DNA from 4 places in the Streptomyces sp. NPDC014733 genome. Region 2 is predicted to be linked to each of the others. Evidence: riboswitches for the same ligand, from Rfam matches in the RefSeq annotation. Region 2 holds a riboswitch; each other region holds the start of a gene.

Region 1 (4,191 bases), on a different contig from region 2:
GACCTCATCCACGAGTTCGCCTTCCCGCTGCCCATCTACGCCATCTGCGACCTGCTCGGCGTCCCGCGTGAGGACCAGGACGACTTCCGGGACTGGGCCGGGATGATGCTCCGCCACACCAAGCCGGGCGGCACCGGCGGCGGGCCGCGCGGCGGCGTCGCCAAGGCGGTCAAGAAGATCCGCGGCTACCTCGCCGAGCTGATCCACCGCAAGCGCGCCGTCCTGCCGCCCGAGCCCGCGCCCGACGAGGACCTGATCTCCGGCCTGATCCGCGCCTCCGACCACGGCGAGCACCTCACCGAGAACGAGGTCGCCGCGATGGCGTTCATCCTGCTCTTCGCCGGTTTCGAGACCACCGTCAACCTCATCGGCAACGGCACCTACGCCCTGCTGCGCACCCCCGACCAGCGTGAACTCCTCCAGAAGTCGCTGGCCGCCGGCGACCGCGAGGTGCTGACCACCGGTATCGAGGAGCTGCTGCGCTACGACGGCCCGGTCGAGCTGGCCACCTGGCGGTTCGCGACCGAGGAGCTGACGCTCGGCGGGGAGCGGATAGCCGTCGGCGATCCGGTGCTGGTGGTGCTCGCCGCCGCCGACCGCGACCCCGCGCGCTTCGACGCCCCGGACACCCTCGACCTGCGCCGCACCGACAACCCGCACCTCGGTTACGGCCACGGCATCCACTACTGCCTCGGCGCGCCGCTCGCCCGCCTCGAAGGGCGGACCGCGCTCGCCACCCTCCTGACCCGCCTGCCGGACATCCGGCTCGCGGCGGATCCGGAGGAATTGCGGTGGCGTGGCGGGCTCATCATGCGCGGTCTGCGCGCCCTCCCCGTGGAGTTCACCCCGGCCCCCTGACGACACGCCGTCCACCTGCGCGGACGGCCGTCCGCAGCCCGGAAGTTGACGCTCCATCAGCCACGTGACCTACACGTGATCTCCGCTACACCGGCTTGTGACGCCCCGTGAGCCCGGTTACCTTGCCACCGAACAAGCGCTCCATCGCCCCGGTGGACGCCGTACCGGATCCCGGGCGGCCGGACCGGGGCGGCGGGACGGACAACTCAACCGCCGCTCGAAAGGCAATCGCATGCGCACCGGCAACGGCAGACACCGTCGCCCCCGCCAGGCACCGGCCCTCTTTGTCACGGCGGGTGTGACCGGCGCGGGCCTCGCCCTGCCCCTTCTCGGCGCGGGCGCCGCCCACGCCGCCGACACCTCCACCTGGGACCGGGTCGCCCAGTGCGAGTCCGGCGGCATCTGGTCCAGCGCCGGTGGCAACGGTTTCTACGGCGGACTCCAGCTCACCCTCGACATGTGGCGCGATTACGGCGGCCTGGAGTACGCGGCCCGCCCCGACCTGGCCAGCCGCGCCCAGCAGATAGCCGTGGCCCAGGCGATCCTCGCCGACCGCGGCCCCGAGGCCTGGCCGCGCTGCGCGTCCGAGGCCGGACTCACCGAGGACGGCGCGGCGCCCGACGTCGACCCCGGTGGCTCCGTCACCACCCCGCCCGCCGGTGCGGACGACGCCCACACCGGTACCGGCACCGACTCCGACCAGGAGACGCCCTCGGCGCCGGACACCACCGACCCGGCCACCCCGAAGGGCACCCCGGACCCGTCCGACTCCCCGGACCCGTCCACCTCGCCCGACGCCACCGGCTCCCCCGAGGCACCCGAAGGCTCGCAGCGGCCCGGTACGCCCGGCCCGTCCGGCGAGCCGTCCACCGACCCGTCCGACCACGCCTCGCACCCCTCCGAGCCCTCGCACCCGTCCCGTGCGACGCCTCCGGCGGACACCGGCGGCTCCCGTGACGGCGACGGCTCCGGGCGCCATCGCGGCGGCAGCGACGCCGACGCGGACGGCGACCGCGCCCCGGGGCGGCACGCCTCGCGCGGCGGTGAGCGGACGGACCCGGACGAGGGCGCGTACACCGTGCGCTCCGGTGACAACCTGTCAGCCATCGTCGAGGCGCGCGACCTGCCCGGCGGCTGGCCCGCGCTGTACGAGCGCAACGAGGACGTCATCGGCGCCGACCCGGACCTCATCCACCCAGGTCAACTCCTCGACCTGGGCCACTGATCGAGCCGATAGGCGGCTTTTGCCCGTTTTGGCGAAAGTGAGACATGGGTCTCGTCGCCGTCCGGGGTGTCCCGACCTGCCCTTCGATTCCGCACCGTGTCCTACCTGCGGAAATATGTGCCTTCTGCGGCCGTTGGCGGTCAACTGGGTGCAGAAAGCGGGGTTTGAACGACACGGGGGGTTCTGTTTACGGTCAGGACCGCTCGCCAAAGCGGGCCCTTCGTTCACACGCCGAATCCTGCCGGTGGGCGAAGGTGGTCGACGCGCAAGCGCCGAAGGCAGGAGCGGGGGACCCAAGGTAAGCGCCGGCCCCGCCCGTGAAAGCGGGTCAACCGGCTTGGGGTGAAGCCGTGTGCGCGTCACACGGCCGGGCAATCCACACCGCCCGAACCCGACAGCTCACCTCGCAGGCGTCGGTGAGGAAAACGAAGCATGCTGATCAACAAGGCCAAGCACCGTCGCCCCTCCAAGGCCGTCCGCGTCGCCACCCTCGCCGGTGTCGCCGGCGCCGCCGTGGCCGTCCCGCTGATGGGCGCCACCAACGCCTCCGCCGCCTCCGTCTCCACCTGGGACGCCGTCGCCCAGTGCGAGTCCGGCGGCAACTGGTCGATCAACACCGGCAACGGCTACTACGGCGGCCTGCAGTTCTCCGCCTCCAGCTGGGCGGCGGCCGGCGGCACGCAGTTCGCGCCCCGCGCCGACCTGGCCACCAAGGCCCAGCAGATCCAGGCCGCCGAGAAGCTCCTCGCCATCCAGGGCCCGGGCGCCTGGTCCTGCGCCGGTGCGGGCAACCTCACCGCCGGTGGCCCGTCCCCCGACCTGAACACCTCCGCCACCAAGGCCGCCCCCAAGCAGCAGGCCCCGCAGCCCAAGGCCGCCCCGCGGCAGCAGGCGCCGAAGCAGCAGGCCCCGCAGCAGCAGTCCCGTCCCGCGACGCCGCAGCACCACGTCATGGGCCACGGCAACTACACCGTGAAGTCCGGCGACACCCTGGCCAAGATCGCCAAGGCGCACGGCAAGAACTGGAAGTCGGTCTACGCGGACAACAAGTCCGTCATCGGCTCCAACCCGAACCTCATCTTCCCGGGCCAGAAGCTCCACGTCTGATCCCGCACCCCCGGGCCTCTGCCCCCTCCCGGCCTCCGATCCCGTGCGTACGGCGGTACGCGCGGCACACCGGACCGGGAGGCGGCCTGCCGCCCGGACCCCGCGGGCCACGGCCCCCGGCACCGCCCGGGAGCCCCCGCTCACCCGCGGACCTCCCCCCACGGGATACCCCGCCCGGCGCGCACGTCCCCGGGGCGGCACCGGCTCCCCGCCGTCGCCGCCCTCCGCGCGCCGAGGCGGGGTTTCGCCGTTCCGTACCCTGGTCCCGGACACAGCGTCGTGCCCGCCCCTTATCAGCTGCTTTTCCGTTCCGCGGCCTTCGTTGTCGAATATCAGGAACCCGGCGTCCGAGGCACCTTTCGTCCCGTCCTGCGGGCCGCGAGGTAGCGGAAGGCCCGGGGGCCGTTAGGCTCGTGCCGCAGAACTCCAGACACCCATGAAGGAGACAACGTGCCGTCCATCGACGTCGTCGTAGCCCGCGAAATTCTCGACTCGCGAGGTAATCCCACGGTCGAGGTCGAGGTCGGCCTCGACGACGGCTCCACCGGTCGGGCCGCCGTCCCGTCCGGTGCCTCCACCGGAGCCTTCGAGGCCGTCGAGCTGCGCGACGGGGACCCCAACCGCTACCAGGGCAAGGGCGTCGAGAAGGCCGTTCTCGCCGTCATCGAGCAGATCGGCCCGGAGCTGGTCGGCTACGACGCCACCGAGCAGCGCCTCATCGACCAGGCCATGTTCGACCTGGACGCCACCGACAACAAGGGCTCGCTGGGCGCCAACGCCATCCTCGGCGTCTCCCTCGCCGTCGCGCACGCCGCCTCCGAGGCCAGCGACCTGCCGCTCTTCCGCTACCTCGGCGGCCCGAACGCGCACGTCCTGCCCGTCCCGATGATGAACATCCTGAACGGTGGGTCGCACGCCGACTCCAACGTCGACATCCAGGAGTTCATGATCGCCCCGATCGGTGCGGAGTCCTTCTCCGAGGCGCTGCGCTGGGGCGCCGA
Region 2 (4,191 bases):
CCAGGTCACAGGCGTGGACACGCCCGCATGGGTAGATGTATCACACAGCGACTAAAGGGAAAGCAAACCGTGCCTCCGCAAGAGGTCATCAACACCCCATCCCGCAGAGCCCAGTTCGGGCCCATTTCCGTGGCGTTACATGTCCGGCCACCTGCGGAACCCTTCTCAGCGCTGGAGTGCGGGCACTTCCCTTACCGGGAGTTACCGAGTGGCGACCGATTTCCCCTTCCGGATTTCCCGCCGCAGGAATTCCCGACGGCCGGAATGCGGTGGCGAATTCCACACACCGGAACGCCCGCCGGACCGAACGGACACCCCGTCCCGGGCGCGGCGAATTGGATGCTCCGGGCAATCCGGACCCGGCACCGCTCGACGAACACCACTGTCCGGTATCCGCCCTTGACGGGGCGGAGATCGCTCACGATCCTCATGTGCGCGTCAAACGCTCCGCACCACCCCCCACACCAGTATCGGAGCCACACCGTGACTCGCACCGCCCGTACCCGTCGCCTCACCCTCGCCACCGGCGCCTGCGCCGCCGTCGTCGGACTGCTCGGCGTCGCGGCCAGCGCCCAGGCGACCGCACCGACCGCCGCCCCCGACATCCCGGTGGCCGACGTCAAGGCCGACCTCGCCAAGTTCCAGTCCATAGCCGACGCCAACAACGGCACCCGCGCCCACGGCACCGCCGGATACCAGCAGTCGCTCGACTACGTGAAGGGCAAGCTGGACTCCGCCGGGTTCACCACGAAGGTCCAGGAGTTCACCAGCGGCGGCGAGAAGGGGTACAACCTCATCGCCGACTGGCCCGGCGGCGACGAGAGCAAGACCGTGATGTCCGGCGCCCACCTCGACTCCGTCCCCGCCGGCCCCGGCATCAACGACGACGGCTCCGGCTCGGCCGGGATCCTGGAGGTCGCGCTCGCGGTCGCCAAGGCGGACCTCAAGCCCACCAAGCACCTGCGCTTCGGCTGGTGGGGCGACGAGGAGGACGGCATGATCGGCTCCTCCCACTACGTCGACTCGCTCGGCGCCGACACCGCGAAGATCGACTCGTACCTGAACTTCGACATGATCGGCTCCCCCAACCCCGGCTACTTCGTCTACGACGACGACGCGCGGCTGGAGAAGGTGTTCAAGGACTGGTTCGCCACCAAGAACATCGCCACCGAGAAGGAGACCGAGGGCGACGGCCGCTCCGACCACGCGCCGTTCAAGGACGCCGGGGTCCCGGTCGGCGGGCTGTTCTCCGGCGCCGACTACATCAAGACCGACGCCCAGGCCAAGGCGTGGGGCGGCGAGGCGGGCAAGGCGTTCGACGCCTGCTACCACGAGGCCTGCGACACCACGAAGAACATCGACGACACCGCACTGGACAACCACACCGACGCCATCGCCCACGCGATCTGGGAGCTGAGCTCCTGACCTTCCGCGCCCCGCGCGTCACCGGCCGGCCCCACCCGGCCGGCCCCGGCCCGGTCGCCCTTCCCGGCGGCCGGGCCGCGGCATGTCCCGGCGGCGGCCGGCCGCCGTGCGCTTCGCCCCGGAGGCGGTCGCGCCCGACGCCCCTCGCCCGACCGGGCTCGCCCGCACGGACCAGCCGGTTCCGGGCGGTCGCGGGGGCGTCGCGTTGCGGAACCCCGGTGCGGAGCGCACCGCGTGCGTGCGCTTTTCCGCTGGTCCGGAGCGCGCGGGCGGATACGGCGACCGCCACACCACGCCCCGAAAGCACCATTTGACGCATTTGTGACGAATGTCACACTTCGTCATTTCAGCGCGGAATCCGGCCGCCCGATGCGTGACGATCCCCTGGACGACAAGCCCCCGCCGCAGCGGCGGGGCGGTCCGGGCGGACGCCGAATCCTGCCGCCGTCCCGGATGTCAGGTCGACGCGGACGCACCGGCAGGAGCGGAGGACCCGAGCACGACGGGACCACGGCACCAGGGCGCACGCCCTGCGCCGACGGGTCCCTTGGGGTGAAGCCGTACGCATGGCCGGGCACCTTCGCCTGCCCGAACCCGACAGGTCTTCCTTCGCAGGCGGCTGACGAAGGGTTTGCGCATGACTGTGCGCATGCATCTGCCGGCCGCGGTCGCCCGGGCCGGAACCATCTCCGCTCTCACACTCGCGACCGTCGGCGCGACCGTCGCGCTGCCCCCGGGTGCCGACGCCACCTCCGTCTCCGCCACCGCGGTACGGATCGCCGCGTCCAAGAAGGGCGCGCCCTACCAGTACGGCGCCCGGGGGCCGCACCGCTTCGACTGCTCGGGGCTGACGCAGTACGCCTTCAAGCGCGCCGGACGGAGTCTGCCCCGCACCGCCGCCGCGCAGTACAACCGCACCCGGCACATCCGCGCCTCCACCCGCAAGGCAGGTGACCTGGTCTTCTTCCACGGCAGCGGGGGCGTCTACCACGTCGGGATCTACGCCGGTCACAGCCGCATCTGGCATGCGCCGCGCACCGGCACCGTCGTCCGGCTGGAGAAGATCTGGACCGGCGCGGTGTCGTACGGCCGGGTCGGCTGAGCGGCGCGGCCGCCCGTCACACCCCGGCGGGCGGCCACGGCAGCCGGACCCGGACGGTCTTGCCGCCGCCCGGCTCCGCCACCGTCGTCACCTCTCCCCCGGACTCTGCGGCCAGCAGGCCGACGATGAGCAGCCCGCGGCCGCCGTCCCGGCACAGATCGGCGGCGAGCCGCCGGGGCGGCCGGGGGTCGCGGTCCGTGACCCCCGCGGTCAGCGTCTCGTCGCGATCGAGCCGCAGGGCGAGGGTGAAGTACGGGGAGGTGCCACCGGTGTGCCGGACGGCGTTGGTGGCCAGTTCGGAGACGATCAGCCGGACCGCGTCGGTGAGCGGCGCGGCCCGGTCCAGGCCCCAGGCGCCGAGCACCGCGGAAACGTGCCTGCGCGCGGCCGCGACCGACTCCGGTGCGCCGGGGAGGGTCAGGGTGGATTCCTGGTGATCTGCCATCGCGGTGCCGTCCTTCTTCCCACCGGGGTCGGATCCGGCGCACGGGCGGGAGGCGGGACGCCGCTCGGTCACCGGGTCGGCCGCGCACGCCGGGGTGCGGACCGGCGGTCCATGCTGCCGGTACGCCCCGTCATCCACCACGAAATGCCCATATCTCTCGCCCAAAGCGGTGAATCCTCCCGTACGGGAGCGGGTCGCGGCCCCGCGACGGCCACCCGGCGGCTAACGGCGGCTCCGGCGCACGCGCCGCCCGGCGGGTCAGTCGCCCGGCGGGTCAGCCGCGCGGCGCGGTCTCCGCCAGGGTGCGCACCGCCGCCCGCAGCTGGGTGTCCGTCAGGTCGGCGCGGGCCGTCAGCCGGACCCTGGAGACGCCGTCGGGGACGGACGGCGGGCGGAAGCAGCCGACCAGCACTCCGGCGGCGCGGCAGTCGGCCGCCCAGCGGACGGCGGCGTCCGGCGACGGCGCGCGGACCGCGACGACGGCGGCGTCCGGCCGGACCGCTGCCAGCCCGGCGGCGGTCAGCCGCCGGTGCAGCGCGGCGGCGACCTCGCGGGTGCGGGCCGCGCGCTCCGGTTCGCGGCGCAGCAGCCGCAGCGCGGCGAGCGCGGCGCCCACCGCCGCCGGGGCGAGCCCGGTGTCGAAGATGAACGTCCGCGCGGTGTTGACCAGATGCTCGATGACCCGTGCCGGACCGAGGACCGCGCCGCCCTGGGAGCCGAGCGACTTCGACAGCGTCACGGTGGCGACGGTGTCCGGGGCCCCGGCGAGCCCGGCGGCGGCCACGGCGCCGCGCCCGCCGTCACCGAGCACCCCGAGCCCGTGGGCGTCGTCGACGAGGAGGCCCGCGCGGTGGCGGCGGCAGGCGGCGGCGAGGGCGGGCAGCGGGGCGGCGTCGCCGTCGACGGAGAACACCGCGTCGGTGACGGTGAGCGCCGGGCCGCCGTGCGCGGCGAGCGCGGCGTCCACGGCGGCTGGGTCGGCGTGGGCGACGACGGCCTTACGGGCGCGGGAGAGGCGGCAGCCGTCGATGAGGGAGGCGTGGTTCTGCGCGTCGGAGACGACGAGGGCGCCGGTGCCGGTGAGGGCGGTGACGGCGGCGAGGTTGGCGGCGTACCCGGAGGAGAGGACCAGGGCCGCCTCGAAGCCGCAGAACGCGGCGAGTTCGGCCTCCAGCGTGGCGTGGAGTTCGGTGGTGCCGGTGACCAGCCGGGAGCCGGT
Region 3 (4,191 bases), on a different contig from region 2:
GTCGGCCTGAACCAGGCCCAGGGCAGCTCCGTCGACAACATCAAGATCGGCGTCAAGCTGGCCGTCCTGGTCGTCATCCTGGGGCTGGTCTACGTCAAGCGGGACGAGGAGAGCATCGCCAAGCCGCTGTTCGGCACGGTCGGCCTGCTCACCATGGTCAACATCTTCATCGCGGTGCTCTGGACCTGAGCCCGACCGGGGCGCGCGGCCGCATCCCCCGCGCCCCCGGCACACTCCGCGTACGCCTCCGGCCCGGCCCCTCACCGAGGGACCGGGCCGGAGCCGTGCAACCGGGGAGGCGCGCGGTGCGACGGCCTCCCCGAGGGGCGTCACGCGGGGCGGACGCTGCCGTAGATCGGCATGTAGTAGATCGACTCGATGCGGACGCTGGCGCCCGGCTTCGGGGCGTGGATCATCTTGCCGTCGCCGATGTACATCCCGACGTGGCTGATGTCGTTGTAGAAGAACACCAGGTCACCGGGGGCGAGGTCCTTGGTGGCGACGCGCTGGCCGACCTTGACCTGGTCCCACGTCGTACGCGGCAGGCTCACCCCGGCCGCCTTCCACGCGGCCTGCGTCAGCCCGGAGCAGTCGTAGGAGTTGGGGCCGGTGGCGCCCCAGACGTACGGCTTGCCCATCTGGGCGCGGGCGAACGCGAGCGCCTTCTCGGCCTTGGTGCGGTACGAGCCGTCGGCCGGGCCGCCGCCCTGGCCCGGGTCGGTCGTGCCCGTACCGGGGGAGCCGGTGTCCGCGCCGCCGCCGGGCTGCTCGTGCTGCTTGCGCTCCTCCTCCTCGGCCTTGCGGCGGGCCGCCTCCTCCTTCTGGCGCTCCAGCTCCGCCAGCCGCGCCTTCTCCTGGGCGGTCAGCTCGGAGAGCAGCTGGCGGGCCTCGGCCAGCTTGCCCTGGACCGTCCGCTTGGAGCCGGCCAGCTCGGACCGCGACTCCTGGAGGCGGTCCAGGCTGCGGGTCGCCTCGGCCCGCTGGTGGGCGGCGGCGGCCTGTTGCTCCTGGTAGGCGTCGACGGCCTGCTGCTGCCGCCCGGTCAGCCGCTCCATCAGATGGCTGCGGTCGGCGAACTGCTGCGGGTCCTTGGAGAACATCAGCTGCGCGGTGGTGCTCACCCCGCCGCTGCGGTACTGCGCGGCGGCGAAGGTGCCCAGCTCCCGGCGGGCCTCGTTGAGCTTGCCGGTGCGGCGCGCCGCGGCGTCCTGGAGGTCGCTGACCTCGGACCGCCGCGCGTCGACGCGCTCCTTGACGGCGTTGTACTTCTGGGTCGCGACCTCGGCCTGGCGGTAGAGGGTGTCGACCTTCTTCTTGACCTCTTCGACGGTCGGCTTCGGGGAGCGGGGGGACGCCTCGGCAGACTGCGAGAGCAGGGTGACCGTGGCGAGGGCCGCGGTCGTCAGGCCGGCGGCCGTCCGGCGGCTGCCGGGCGAGATGAGGACGCGGGTACGCGGCTTGCGGTGCGACGGCAAGGCCGACGACTCCTTCCGTGGACCGCCTACCGGGTTAGCTGTCGGGTTCGGGCGGTGTCGCAGACGGAAGGCTTGCCCTACGGTCCGTACGTGCGCACGCGCGCGGCCGTACCGACCGATTCACCCCGGTGGTGCTGATGGGTCCCCGGCTCCGGGTGCCGTGGGGCAGGGCCGGACTCGGCGGAGGCGGCCCGTGCGGACGCTGTCGTCCACGGGATGCGGGCAGCCCGAGCGTGAACCTAGCCAACTCGTGTGGCTCCTGTGAAGGCAGATGTTCGATTTGCCCGAAACCTTTTCGTGGCCTGTGTGCATGAGGTGACGTTCGTGTGGGCAGGGCGAGGCTTCTGCGTGGAATGCCGGGTTCCCGGGGCGACGCGGAGCGGAACGCCCCGGACTTCCGGCCTTTCCCCGGCTCCGGCCCCGACTGTCAGTGGGGCGGCCTAGACTCGGTGGGCGATGAGCAGCCTCTTTGACGACAGCTTCCTGGCGGACCTCGCCCCCAAGGACGAGGAGCCCCCGCCGCCCCCCGAGGACGAGCACGGCCCGGCCCCGGAGGAGGTCCCGCACGACCTCTTCAGCGGGAAGTTCGACGCCCCCGTACCCCGGGACGCGCACTACCGCGACGGCGCCGCCCGCCCCGCGGTCGACCCGGCCACGCTCCTGGAAGGGCTCAACGACGCCCAGAAGGCCGCCGTGGTGCACTCCGGCGGCCCGCTGCTGATCGTCGCCGGAGCCGGTTCCGGCAAGACCCGGGTGCTCACCCACCGCATCGCGCACCTGCTCGCCGCCCGCGGCGTCCACCCCGGCCAGATCCTCGCGATCACCTTCACCAACAAGGCCGCCGGTGAGATGAAGGAGCGCGTCGAGGAGCTGGTCGGCCCCCGGGCCAACGCCATGTGGGTCTCCACCTTCCACAGCGCCTGCGTCCGCATCCTGCGCCGCGAGTCCAAGCACCTCGGCTTCACCTCGTCGTTCTCGATCTACGACGCCGCCGACTCCAAGCGCCTGATGGCCCTGGTCTGCCGCGATCTCGATCTCGACCCCAAGCGGTTCCCGCCCAAGTCCTTCAGCGCCAAGGTCTCCAACCTCAAGAACGAGCTCATCGACGAGGAGACCTTCGCCGGACAGGCGGCCGACGGCTTCGAGAAGACGCTGGCCCAGGCGTACGCGCTCTACCAGGCGCGGCTGCGCGAGGCCAACGCCCTGGACTTCGACGACATCATCATGACGACCGTCAACCTCCTCCAGGCGTTCCCGGACGTCGCGGCCCACTACCGCCGCCGCTTCCGCCACGTCATGGTCGACGAGTACCAGGACACCAACCACGCGCAGTACACCCTCGTGCGCGAGCTGGTCGGTCCGGCCGAATCCGCCGCCGAGCTGTGCGTCGTCGGCGACGCCGACCAGTCGATCTACGCCTTCCGCGGCGCCACGATCCGCAACATCCTCCAGTTCGAGGAGGACTACCCGGACGCCACGACGATCCTGCTGGAGCAGAACTACCGCTCCACCCAGACCATCCTCTCCGCCGCCAACGCCGTCATCGAGCGGAACGAGAACCGCCGCCCCAAGAACCTCTGGACCGAAGCCGGCGAGGGCCCCCGCATCACGGGGTACGTCGCCGACACCGAGCACGACGAGGCCCAGTTCGTCGCCGAGGAGATCGACCGCCTCACCGACGCGAAGGACGCCCGCGCCGGAGACGTCGCGATCTTCTACCGCACCAACGCCCAGTCCCGCGTCTTCGAGGAAATCCTCATCCGCGTCGGACTGCCCTACAAGGTCGTCGGCGGCGTCCGCTTCTACGAGCGCAAGGAGGTCCGCGACATCCTCGCGTACCTGCGGGTGCTCGCCAACCCGGAGGACACCGTCCCGCTCCGCCGGATCCTCAATGTCCCCAAGCGCGGCATCGGTGACCGCGCCGAGGCGATGATCGACGCCCTGGCACTCCGCGAGAAGATCAGCTTCCCCCAGGCGCTGCGCCGCGTCGACGAGGCGTACGGCATGGCCGCCCGCTCCGCCAACGCCGTCCGGCGCTTCAACACCCTGATGGAAGAGCTGCGCACCATCGTCGAGTCCGGCGCCGGACCGGCCACCGTCCTCGAAGCGGTCCTGGAGCGCACCGGATACCTGGCCGAGCTGCAGTCCTCCACCGACCCGCAGGACGAGACCCGGATCGAGAACCTCCAGGAACTCGCCGCCGTGGCCCTGGAGTTCGAGCAGGACCGCGTGGCCGGCCCCGCCGCGGAGGGCGCGGACGCCGATGCGGAGGAGCCCGTATCCGGTGGCACGCTCGCCGACTTCCTGGAGCAGGTCGCACTGGTCGCCGACTCCGACCAGATCCCCGACGAGGACGAGGACGGCAGCGGCGTCGTCACGCTCATGACCCTGCACACCGCCAAGGGGCTGGAGTTCCCGGTCGTCTTCCTCACCGGCATGGAGGACGGCGTCTTCCCGCACATGCGCGCCCTCGGCCAGACCAAGGAGCTGGAGGAGGAGCGCCGCCTCGCCTACGTCGGCATCACCCGCGCCCGCGAGCGCCTCTACCTCACCCGCTCCACGATGCGCAGCGCCTGGGGACAGCCGTCGTACAACCCGCCGTCGCGGTTCCTGGAGGAGATCCCCGCGTCGTTCGTCGACTGGCGGCGCACCGGCCCGGCGACCCCGTCCGCGACGATGGGCGGTATGCGCTCCGGCGGCAGCGGGGGCGGCGGCG
Region 4 (4,191 bases), on a different contig from region 2:
GCGGGAGGGGCGGCGGCGCGAGGGCCTCGACCAGTACGAGGGGTTCACCACGGCCGTGCTCGCGGAGATCCCGTCCGGGGAGCGCGCCGTGCTGCGCGTCCTGAACCGGGGGCATCCGCCACCGCTGCTGCTCACCCCGGACGGCGGGCTGCGGACACTGGTGCCCGCGGTGCACGCGCTGCCGCTGGGGATGAGCGAGGTGGCCGGGTGGCCGGACCGCGCGGACGAGCTGTTCTACCCCGCCGGTTCGCTCCTGCTGCTGTTCACCGACGGGCTGACCGAGGCGCGCGACCGGGCGGGGGAGTTCTACGACCCGGTGGCCCGGCTGCGCGGCCGGGTCTTCTCCGGGCCCGACCGGCTGCTGGACACGCTGGTCACCGAGGTCGCCGCGCACACGGGCGGGGCGGGCACGGACGACATGGCGCTGCTGGCGGTGCAGCGGCCGTTGGAGGAGTAGGGCCGGAGCACGGGGGAGTGACGGGGCGCGCGGAGCGCGGGCACGCGCCGGGCGCGCGGGGAGCCCGGGGCCGCCCCGGCACGCGGGGCGCGCGGCCGGCTCCCGCGCGCCGGTACGGCCCCGTGGGCGGAGACCTCTACGCCACCCAGTGGAGGCTCTGGCCGTGTGCCCCCGTCAGGGCCACCGGGCGGTCGTCCAGCGCGAGGGTCAGCAGCTGTTCCCGGTGGCCCGGGGTGAGGCGGCCGGCGGCCGGGGCGGGGAGCCACGGGGTGACGGAGTGGTGTTCCTGGGAGATCCAGTGGCCGCCGCCCGGCCGCCCGGCGAGCAGCGCGCGCACCCGGTCGGCGAACCGCTCCCGGTGCGCGGGCGGCAGATACGGCAGTACCGAGGTGTGAAAGACGACGAGTGTGGCGTCCGCCGGGACCCGCGCCGCCAGCGCCGGCAACTCCTCGACCAGGTCGCCGCGGACGATCTCGGGCCGCGGCGCCGCCCGTACCGCGTCCACCGCCGCCGTCAGCCGCTGTGCCCGCTCCGGGGTGCCCGGCCACACCAGGGACCGTAGCCAGCGCAGCGCCTCGGGGTCGTCCACCGGGTCGAGCGGCGTGAGGTCGATGCCGCCGCGCCACACGATCTCCGGGAGCCGCGCGGGCGTCGCCGCATCCGCCGCGGCCACCCGGTCCTCCCGTCCGACGCGGCACCGGAAGGTGACCGGGCTGTCCGGGGCGCCGAGGACGTGCGCCTCCGGGGACGTGTCCGGCCCGGGGGCCCCTGGGGCGGCGTCCGGCTCGTACGCGTACCGGTAGCGGTCCGGGTGGAGGCAGAGACCGGCCGAGGTGCCGACCTCCAGGAGGGCCAACGGGCCGCGGAGGCGGGCCAGGAGAGGCAGCAAGGTGGCGCAGCGGCCCGGCTCGTTGGTCTGGGTGGAGCGGCTCATGACGACCGCACGGACCTCGTCCCAGTGCCGGATCGTCCACTCGCGCCAGCGGCCGTACGCCGGCTCACCGCGCGGGCCCTGCTCGGCGTGCGGGCCGTCGAGGTGGCGGACGGCCGCCAGCAGGAGGTTGGGCTGCTGCTTGTTGCCCACCGGGAGGGACGCGGCGAGGAGTTCGCACAGCTCCGGGTCCTGCCCGATCCGTGCCGTCAGCTCCTCGTGGGCCGCGCAGCGGCCCCGCGCCTCCCTCCAGGAGAAGTCCCGGTAGCGCGCTGCCAGGGCCTGTGCGTTGTTGACGAAGTCGACGACCATGATCAGACGCTACTGCCCTCACGGAGCGTGAGGAGTGCGCACCCCTCCGCATAACAAGTGATGCACAATCATCCGCAGGCCGTTTCGTGAAGGGTGATCAACTCGACCGGTTTGCACGGACGTTGCCCCGAAAAGTCTTGGCCAAGAGCCGTCGTCGTACGGAGGGGATTCGCGGGATCGCTTGGAAATCGGCCGCGATCTCTATTACTGTCCGATAACGGAGCGCGGTCGTCCCAGCCGTCGCAGAGGCGGCACCGTGCCCCCACGCCGAATCCCGTACGCGCTCTTCAGGTATGCCGGGCACCCAGGCACACCGGTGGTCACTTCCCGCTACGGCGTCTCCCCGCACGCCGATGCGTCGATATTTCGTGAACTGCCGTGACGTGTCCTGTCTTTGCCGCGGTGTCCCGAGCGGCGCCGAGGGAACCGGGGAACCACCTCCATGGGGTGAATCGGACGCCTCGGCCAGAGGCCGCCCGTAGGAGACCTTCCTGCTCCGAACCCGTCAGCTAACCCGGTAGGCGCGAAGGAAGGAAAGGAGTGCGCCCCCGTGGCGTCCAACAGGCTTGCCCCCGAGGCTCCGTCCGCCCACCCCCTCCCCCAGGATCTGCCGGATTCCCTGACCGATACGGCCACCTTCGCTCCGGGCGCGTTCGCCCCGGAGGGCCCCGGCCCGTACGGTGTCGCGGACGACGGTCCCGGCGAGTGGAACCCGACCGAGGAGTCCGTGCGGTCCGTCCGCGGCCGGCACCGCGTCGGGAAGCAGCGCTCCGCGCTGGCCCGCAGCGGCACGGTCCTCGGCGTCGGGGTGATCGCGGCGGTCGGCGCCGGCGGCATGGCGACCGCCGAGGACAAGCCGCCGGTCCCGATCTCCATGCCGGACATCGGCGCCCTCGCCTCCGACGTCACCGGAGCGCTGCCGGCCGCCGAATCGCTGCCCGGCATCGGGCCGTTGCTCGGCTCCGACGACGCGTCCGGCCCGGCCACCACCGCGGCGCCGCTCTCGTCCGCCGGCCTCACCGCCGAGGACGGGCAGGGCACGGGCGCCGGGGAGGCGCTGCGCAGCCGCATCCTCCAGCAGGCCGACACCCAGCAGGAGGCCGGTGAGCGCGACGCCCGGGAGGCCGCCGAACACCGCGCGCTCGCCCGCGCGGAGCAGACCGCCGCGAGCGACCACAAGGAGGCGGTGGCCGACGCGAAGGCGGAGCGCGCCGAGGCCGCGCGCAAGGAGGCGGCCGCCAAGGCGAAGCGCGAGGCCGAGGCCCGCGCGAAGGCCGAGGCCGCGCGCCTGGCCGAGCTGGCCAAGAGCTATCTGCTGCCGGTCACCTCGTACACCCTCACCGCCGGCTTCGGCCAGGCCGGTGACCGCTGGGCCGCCGACCACACGGGCCAGGACTTCGCCGCCCCCACGGGCACGCCCGTCAAGGCCGTCCACTCCGGCACCATCACCCAGGCGGGCTGGGCCGGTGCGTACGGCTACCGCATCGTCCTCACCCTCGACGACGGTACGGAGCTGTGGTTCTGCCACCTCTCGTCGATGGTGAAGACCGGCGGCAAGGTCTCCACCGGCGAGGTCATCGGCCGCGTCGGCGCCACCGGGAACGTCACCGGCCCCCATCTCCACCTGGAGGTCCGTCCCGGTGGCGGCGGCCCGATCGACCCGATGCCGTGGCTGCGGGCCCGGGGTCTGAACGTCTGAGCCCGCTGCGGCCCTGAGGGGAGTCCGGGGCTCGCGTCCGGGGCGCGCGTGAGGACGTCGCGCGCCGGGCCGGGCTCCGGGCCACCACCGCGCGCCGGGCTCCGGGCCGCCCGCGCGGATGGGCTGCCAGGTGTGCCGGGGCCGGTACACCCGGATGCCGCGGCCCGGAAATGCCGCCGCCGCGCGGTGTGTTGAATGACGGCATGACCACACGTAAGCCTCTCGGCTCGCTCTCCGTCTCCCCGCTCTGCCTCGGCGGCAACGTTTTCGGCTGGTCCACCGACGAGGCCGAGTCGTTCGCGGTGCTCGACGCGTACGTCGCCGGCGGCGGCAACTTCATCGACACCGCCGACGCCTACTCGGCCTGGGTTCCCGGCAACGAGGGCGGCGAGTCCGAGACCGTCATCGGCAACTGGCTCGCCGCCCGCGGCAACCGCGACGACGTCGTCATCGCCACCAAGGTCGGTGCCCTCCCCGGCCTCAAGGGCCTCTCCGCCGCCACGATCAAGAAGGCCGTCGAGGGTTCGCTGCGCCGCCTGCGCACCGACCACATCGACCTCTACTACACCCACTACGACGACGAGTCGCTGGAGGTCGGCGAGTTCCTGACCGTCCTCGACGACCTCGTCCGGGCCGGCAAGGTCCGTGAGATCGCCGCCTCCAACATCTCGGCCGCCCGCCTGGAGGAGGCGCTGTCCTTCTCCGAGCGCGAGGGCCTGGCCCGCTACGTCGCCCTCCAGCCGCAGTACAACCTGGTCTCCCGCGACACCTACGAGGGCGAACTGGCCGAGG

Evidence for each region. A riboswitch is a leader RNA that binds a small molecule or an ion and turns the genes downstream of it on or off. The one in region 2 is predicted to bind cyclic di-AMP.
Region 1: linked by a shared signal. The riboswitch ahead of ACF1BH_RS21075 (transglycosylase family protein) and the one ahead of ACF1BH_RS24775 (C40 family peptidase) in region 2 are both predicted to bind cyclic di-AMP.
Region 3: linked by a shared signal. The riboswitch ahead of ACF1BH_RS03200 (NlpC/P60 family protein) and the one ahead of ACF1BH_RS24775 (C40 family peptidase) in region 2 are both predicted to bind cyclic di-AMP.
Region 4: linked by a shared signal. The riboswitch ahead of ACF1BH_RS28135 (M23 family metallopeptidase) and the one ahead of ACF1BH_RS24775 (C40 family peptidase) in region 2 are both predicted to bind cyclic di-AMP.

Annotation. Positions count from the first base shown of each region.
Region 1 covers NZ_JBIBYO010000009.1:112,720-116,910, forward strand. Annotated here, with positions in the region: gene ACF1BH_RS21065 (cytochrome P450) at 1-858, shown strand, start outside; gene ACF1BH_RS21070 (transglycosylase family protein) at 1,091-2,083, shown strand; cyclic di-AMP (ydaO/yuaA leader) riboswitch at 2,303-2,511, shown strand; gene ACF1BH_RS21075 (transglycosylase family protein) at 2,516-3,190, shown strand; gene eno (phosphopyruvate hydratase) at 3,641-4,191, shown strand, end outside.
Region 2 covers NZ_JBIBYO010000012.1:216,830-221,020, reverse strand. Annotated here, with positions in the region: gene ACF1BH_RS24780 (M28 family metallopeptidase) at 484-1,425, shown strand; cyclic di-AMP (ydaO/yuaA leader) riboswitch at 1,881-2,058, shown strand; gene ACF1BH_RS24775 (C40 family peptidase) at 2,063-2,527, shown strand; gene ACF1BH_RS24770 (ATP-binding protein) at 2,544-2,972, opposite strand; gene ACF1BH_RS24765 (8-amino-7-oxononanoate synthase) at 3,247-4,191, opposite strand, start outside.
Region 3 covers NZ_JBIBYO010000001.1:718,423-722,613, reverse strand. Annotated here, with positions in the region: gene ACF1BH_RS03205 (hypothetical protein) at 1-189, shown strand, start outside; gene ACF1BH_RS03200 (NlpC/P60 family protein) at 330-1,475, opposite strand; cyclic di-AMP (ydaO/yuaA leader) riboswitch at 1,483-1,668, opposite strand; gene pcrA (DNA helicase PcrA) at 1,932-4,191, shown strand, end outside.
Region 4 covers NZ_JBIBYO010000017.1:93,090-97,280, forward strand. Annotated here, with positions in the region: gene ACF1BH_RS28125 (PP2C family protein-serine/threonine phosphatase) at 1-457, shown strand, start outside; gene ACF1BH_RS28130 (DUF2332 domain-containing protein) at 594-1,700, opposite strand; cyclic di-AMP (ydaO/yuaA leader) riboswitch at 2,089-2,238, shown strand; gene ACF1BH_RS28135 (M23 family metallopeptidase) at 2,251-3,399, shown strand; gene ACF1BH_RS28140 (aldo/keto reductase) at 3,603-4,191, shown strand, end outside.